DNA from 2 places in the Novosphingobium sp. EMRT-2 genome. Region 1 is predicted to be linked to the other one. Evidence: predicted binding sites of a transcription regulator. Region 1 holds the regulator's gene; the other holds the start of a gene.
The links. The regulator LexA, encoded in region 1, represses DNA repair genes until DNA is damaged. The targets are predictions, from matches to a motif close to GTTCCNCNCTTGTTCT.
Positions count from the first base shown of each region.

Region 2: FA702_RS01290 (toprim domain-containing protein) is a predicted target of LexA. The motif match lies at 1,573-1,588, and genes of this name have one in related genera.

Region 1 is NZ_CP039695.1:579,213-582,619, reverse strand. It holds gene FA702_RS03030 (ComEC/Rec2 family competence protein) at 1-1,129, shown strand, start outside; gene lexA (transcriptional repressor LexA) at 1,123-1,815, opposite strand; gene FA702_RS03020 (molybdopterin molybdotransferase MoeA) at 1,873-3,078, opposite strand; gene moaC (cyclic pyranopterin monophosphate synthase MoaC) at 3,075-3,407, opposite strand, start outside.
Region 2 is NZ_CP039695.1:233,172-236,578, reverse strand. It holds gene FA702_RS01295 (ParB/RepB/Spo0J family partition protein) at 1-445, opposite strand, end outside; gene FA702_RS01290 (toprim domain-containing protein) at 478-1,488, opposite strand; gene FA702_RS01285 (sulfite exporter TauE/SafE family protein) at 1,693-2,502, shown strand; gene chrA (chromate efflux transporter) at 2,796-3,407, shown strand, end outside.

The DNA of each region.
Region 1 (3,407 bases):
GCTGGCGCTGGGGCGCGATCCGCTGTCGCTGCGGATGCTGGCGGTGGCGGCGTTCTTCGTCATGGTGTTCTGGCCCGAGGCCGTATTCGGGCCGAGTTTCCAGATGAGCTTCGCTTCCGTGATCGCGATCATCGCGTTCCACGGTTCCGCCCCGGCCAAGCGCTTCCTGGCCGCGCGCGAGGAAGGGGTACTGCTTCGCCTGGGGCGGCATCTCGTGATGCTGCTCGCGACGGGACTCGTGATCGAACTGGCGCTGATGCCGATCGGGCTGTTCCATTTCCACCGCGCCGGGATCTACGGCGCGGCGGCCAACGTCATCGCCATTCCGCTGACCACGTTCGTGACCATGCCGCTGATCGCGCTGGCGCTGGTGCTGGACGTGGTGGGGGCGGGCGGGCCGGCGTGGTGGCTGACGGGCAAGTCGCTCGAACTCCTGCTGTGGCTGGCGCACGTGACGGCGGGGCAGCCCGGCGCGGTGACGCTGATGCCGTCGATGCCGCCCGGGGTGTTCGCGCTGTTCGTTGCCGGCGGGCTGTGGCTGGCGCTGTGGACCGGCACCGTCCGCTTGTGGGGCTTCGTTCCGGCGACGGTGGCCGCGCTGGTCTTTGCCACCATGCGCCCGCCCGACATCCTGGTATCGGGCGACGGCCGCAATGTGGGAATTACCGGAGAGGGGGAGGACCTGCTAGTGCTGCGCCAGACTCGCGGGGAGTACACGCGCGAGAACCTGCTGGAAATGGCCGGCATGGAAGGAGATGTGCGGCCGCTCGATACCTGGCCCGGCGCGGCCTGCAACGGTGATTTCTGCCGGATAGTATTGAAACGGGGAGAGCGCGCATTCGTGGTGCTGATGGCGCGCGGGCAGGATCTGGTGGAGATCGGGGAACTGAAGCGGGCCTGCGCGGCGGCGGACATCGTCATCGCCGACCGCCGGCTGCCGCGGACCTGCCTGCCCCGGATGCTGAAGGCGGACCGGGCCTTGCTGGCGCGAACCGGCGGGCTGACCATCGATCTTGCCGCCGGAACCGTGCGCACCGTAGCCGAGACGCAGGGGCACCACGGCTGGTATCGCTGGACGGCGACGCGCCGGCCGGAAGCCGCGCCGTCGCCCGCATCAACGGATCAGTGATAGCGGCGCAGCAACCCCGCGAGCTTGCCCTGCACCTGCACTTCATCGGGACGGTAGTATTGCGGATCGTAGGCGGCGTTCGCGGGATCGAGCCGGATCATGCCCTTTTCGCGGCGCAGGTACTTGAGCGTCGCTTCCTCGCCCCGGATCAGCGCCACCACGATTTCACCATCGCGGGCGATGTCTGTGCGCCGGACCAGCGCGAAATCGCCATCGAAAATCCCGGCATCGACCATCGAATCCCCGGATACTTCCAGCGCGTAATGCTCCCCCGCGCCGAGCAGGGCGGCGGGCACCGGCAGTACGCTGGAACCTTCCAGCGCCTCGATCGGGGCGCCGGCGGCGATGCGGCCGTGAAGCGGCACTTCGATGACGTCGTTCGCCGGCGCCGGTGCGGTCTTCGGCGGGCTGCGCAGCGGCACGACCACATCGTTGGCGGGAGCCGTGCGCGACGCGGCCTTGGTGGTTGCGCTGTCCGGCTGGCGCAGCACTTCCAGAGCGCGGGCGCGGTTGGGTAGCCGACGGATGAAGCCGCGTTCCTCCAGCGCGGAAATCAGGCGGTGGACGCCCGATTTCGATTTGAGATCGAGCGCTTCTTTCATTTCCTCGAACGAGGGGGAAATGCCGGACTCCTCAAGCCGGAGCTGGATGAAAGTCAGCAGTTCGTGCTGCTTGCGCGTCAGCATTGCGCGTCACTCCATAGTGAACGAATACGGAACGAATAAGCAACTAAAACGCACCCGTCAAGCAATTCCGCCATTTTCCAGCAAATAGACCGGAACATCTGTTCCCGCAGGCTTCAATGGCGCGCGGGCTTCGCGCCGGACCAGCGCGTTGCTGCGCGCGAGCGACGACAACGCACCGGAATCCTGCAGGGGATCGAGCGTCACGCTGGCACCGTCCCAGCGGGCGCGCAGGAATTCGGTACGTCCGCCACCGGCCGGCATATCCTGCGCGAGGCGGGCGGGAATAACGCGTGGCAAGGTTTCCGCCGCGCCCAGCGCGGCCCGGAGGAGCGGCAGCAGGAACAGGTAGCCGGTAACGAAAGCGGCGGCGGGATTGCCGGGCAGGCCCAGGATCACTTGCGCGCCGCGTTGCGCCACCATCAGCGGCTTGCCCGGCTTGATCGCGACCCGCCAGAAGTCCAGCGTGGCGCCGGTGGCCTCGATTGCCGGGCGAACGAGATCGTGGTCGCCCACCGAAGCGCCGCCGCTTGTGACCACCACATCGGCATCGCGCACGCGATCCAGCGCTGCGATGAGGTCATCGAGCCGGTCGGGGGTCGGTCCGATGCGGTCGGTCACGACCCGGCAGCTTGCCGCCAGCGCGGCCAGCATCGGGCCATTGCTGGCGGGAATCTGGTGGGGCGCGAGCGGGGTGCCGGGGGCGACCAGCTCATCGCCGCAATCGATCACGGCGAGCTTCACTGGCCGGCGCACGGCAAGGTAATGATGCCCGGCGGACACGGCGAGGGCGATCTGCGCCGGCCCCATGCGCTGCCCGGCCGGCAGCAAGGGTGCATCGAGGGCGAAATCCATGCCGCGCGGGCGGATGTGTTTGTCCCGGGGCAGGGGCGGTTCGCCGGTAAGACGCAGGCTGTCGCCGACGCGAGCGGCGTCTTCCTGGATCAGCACCATGTCCGCGCCGTCGGGAACCACGGCGCCGGTGCTGATCCGCACCGCCTGTCCGGGCGCGACCGTCCCGTCGAACGGATGGCCGGCGGCGCTTTCGCCTACCACGGTCCACGGCCCGGGAAGGTCGGTGGCGCGCAGGGCGTATCCGTCCATGGCGGAGAGCGCGGCCTCGGGCTGGTTGCGCCGCGCGGCAAGCGGCTGGGCGAGATGGAAACCCACGCATTCGGCAGCGGGGCGGTGTTCGACCGGCAGTGAGGGGGCCAGGGCGAGCAGGCGGCGCTGCGCCTCCTCCAGCGGTAACGGCGGCGTCTTCATGCCTTATCTTGCGGCCCTTCATCCGCGCGCCACGTGCCCGACTTGCCGCCGCGCTTTTCGATCAGGCGGACCTGTTCGATCACCATGCCCTTGTCCAGCGCCTTGGCCATGTCGTAGATGGTCAGCAGCGCGATCGAGACGGCGGTCAGCGCTTCCATTTCCACCCCGGTCCGGCCAGTGAGCGACGCGGTGGCGGTCACCTCCACGCCATCGGGCACGAAGGCAAACTCCACTGCGATCGCATTGAGCGCAAGCGGATGGCACAGGGGGATGAGCTCGCCCGCCTTCTTCGCCGCCATGATCCCGGCGATCCGCGCTGCCGCCAGAAC
Region 2 (3,407 bases), 350 kb from region 1:
GCCGCAGGCGCCCGAGCACGAAGCGCTCGGTGAGCCCAAAGCGCTTGGCGATGTCGGCCGGCGTCTTGTTCTCGGTCTCGATGATATCCTGGAATGCCCGGCAGGCATCGGCAGGATTCATCGCTAATTTGAAAAAGTTCTCTGACAGGCTGATCTCGACCGCGTCATTGGCATCGGCGAGGACCTTGACCGGCAGTTCGTAGTCGGCGGGGAGTTCACCCTTTTCGATTGCGCGATGGACGGCATCGAGGCGGCGACCGCCGGCGGTGATGCGGTATTGCCCCTTCTTGCGCGCGACGGGCAAGCCGATGAGGTTCTGCAGCACGCCGTGCGCAACAATGCTGGCTTCAAGCTGGGCGTCGGCCTCGGCGTCGCTGGCCTTGCGCACATTGCTCGGCGACTTGGCGAGCTTGCTCGCTGGTACGAGGATGATGGGTTGGGACATGGATATTCTCCTGACGGACGAGGCCAGACCATTCAGGCCGCTTGCCGCAACCAGCTCCCCACCCCCTTTCCTTCCGCTCGCAGGACATCATTCCAGTCGTTGAAGCCCTGGGGCGGCCAGACAACCTCGATCGTCCGGCCCGGCATCGCATAAGCATTCATGGCCTTGGCCGCGCCGATCCGCCCGCCGCGATCATTGTCGGGCAGCAGGATCAGACGGGTGACGCTGTCGGGAATGGCGATATGAGCGAGGCGTTCGTTGCCAAGCGTCGCCCAGACCGGGATGTCGAGCAGGAGAATGGCCGAGAGGGCGGTTTCGATGCCTTCAGCTAAGCCCAGTGTGTCGGTTGCCGGTGCGAGCATGACCGCGCCGCCGCCGGGATACCCCAGCATGCGGCGCGGGTTGGTGAGATCGCGGGCGCGGAGCGGTTCGTTGGGGTCCAGGAATGTCCGCTGGAGCGCGACCACGTGTCGCCGCTCATGGAGTGCCGCGATCATGGCCGGCCTGAATACGGCCAGCTTTCCTCGGCCCAACGGCGTGCGCGGGTGATATCGCAAAGCTGGCGGCAACAGGGTGATGGCGCGGCGCTGGAGGTAATGATCGGCGGGCGTTCCTGCCAGCGGACGTCCATCGTCCCATAGGTCCAGCGCCCGTTGCCGCAGCCATGCGGGGCTGAGCGCTGAAACGGATTGCGAACCATCTCGCCCGGCGCTCAGCGGAATATCCTTGTCGAGGCGCCTGATTGCACGGATTACATCGATAGTGTCGCAGCCCGCGAAGCATTTGAAGAGTAGCGCCTTCTCGCCGACGCGAACCGACAGGCTGGGTGTACGGTCATCATGGGCCGGGCACCGGCACATCGCGCCATCTGGCGACCAAATCCCGCCAAGATGCCTGACGAGATCAACCGCCTGGGACTCCAGGTCACGGCTCTGGCGAAAGCGGGATGTGGCAGACATAAAGGCTCCGAAAGGCACCTTCCCTCTCCCATCCCTCACTTCCTGAGTCAGCTTTTTGAAAAGGGAAGCGACCGGAGTCGCCAACTGCTCGGCTGCTCGGCTGCTCGTTATCCTCCACACTTCGGGTCTTGAGTTCGTTCATGACATGAAGCCAGAATTTGGCGCTTCGTTCTGCTCTTGTACTTGCCAGTCTTGTTGGTATCGCGCTCGGCTTCATCGACCCGCTCGTTCTCGGCGCCGACCTTAAAGTAGCTGCACCCACCTCGGCGTCGGTGTAACCACGGCGCCATGATGCAGGATACCGCCAATGCAGCGCCCGCCCGTAACCTGCCGATGGCATTTGGCGGCGGCGCGGTAATCGGCTCTCTCGGCGGTCTTATCGGTCTGGGCGGCGCGGAGTTTCGGTTGCCACTCCTGATCGGCACCTTCCGGTTCGCACCGCTTGAGGCTGTCATCCTCAACAAGGCCATGAGCCTGATCGTGGTCGCCACCGCCCTCATTTTCCGCACCAAGTCGGTCCCATTCGAAGCTGTCGCCGCGCACTGGCCGATAATCCTCAACTTGCTCACCGGCAGTCTCATTGGTGCCTGGTTCGGCGCCGGATGGGCAGTGCGGGCGAAGTCCGAGACCCTCTACAAGGTCATTGCCGTGCTGCTGGTGGCCATCGCGGCGGTGCTGCTCTTCTGCCACGGCTCCAGCGCGGGCCAGCCGCCATTGGCCGGGACCGCTCAGCTTGTCGCCGGTATTGTCGCAGGGCTTGCCATCGGTATTGTCGCGTCGCTGCTGGGCGTGGCGGGCGGCGAGCTGCTGATCCCGACACTCGTGCTGCTGTTCGGCACCGATATAAAGCTGGCCGGCAGCCTGTCGCTCGCGGTGAGCCTGCCGACCATGCTGGTCGGCTTCACGCGCTATAGCCGCGACCAGAGCTTCGCCGTGCTCGGCCGCAACCGGACGTTCCTTCTGGTGATGGCGCTCGGCTCGATCTGCGGAACCCTTGTCGGCGGACTGCTGCTGGGGATCGTTCCGGGATCTGTCCTGCTACCGGCGCTGGCCGCAATCCTCGTAATCTCAGCCGTCAAGGTCTGGCGGCACACGTAACCCGCGGCCTCCGGGCCACGCTCACGCGCCGACATCGACGACCGGTTCGCGCCGCGCGACAGGACGGGATCCAGATTTGAGGCAATCCCGCATTCAACGGCAATGGGGCTGCTTGTGGATCGGGTTGGGTTCATTCGGCAGGCCCAGCGTGTGAGCACCAACTGGCGTTGCGGTTTGGGCATGCCCGGTCTACATTGGCGATGCCGGGGCGAAGCAACCTCCCGGTCAGGCGTCACCGCCCAAGTGTTGCCTTGTTTGTCCGCGGCCGAGCGGATGGAAAGGCATGGGGAAGAGTGACCAAATTTGCCGAATCGACTGTTTCGACCGATCGCCCGGATTTTGGCGAACTGTTACGGGTATTCACACGTATCGGTTTTCTCAGCTTCGGGGGGCCGGCCGGTCAGATCGCGCTCATGCACCGCGAACTGGTGGATGAGCGCCAATGGGTTAGCGAGGATCAATATCTCCACGCGCTGAACTTCTGCCACCTGTTGCCCGGTCCCGAGGCCCAGCAGCTCGCCACCTGGATCGGCTGGAAACTGCACGGTCTGCGCGGCGGGCTTGCCGCAGGGCTATTGTTCGTCATCCCCGGTGCTCTGGTGATGCTCGGACTATCGATGCTCTATGCGTTTGCGGCCAACCTCGACTGGTTTGCGGCATTGTTCCTGGGAATCAAGGCGGCCGTCCTGGCAATCGTGGTGCAGGCGCTGCTGCGCATAGCGGGCCGTGCGCTCAATACCGCCTTCAAGAAGGCGCTGGCCGTGGTCGCTTTCGCCGCGCTCTTCTTCCTCAACCTGCCCTTCCCACTCGTCGTGCTCGGCGCGGGCGCGATCGGCATGCTGGTTGCTGCGTCAAAACCCGAATGGTTGGGAATAAAACCCGGCGGCGCAACTCCCGTTTCCGGC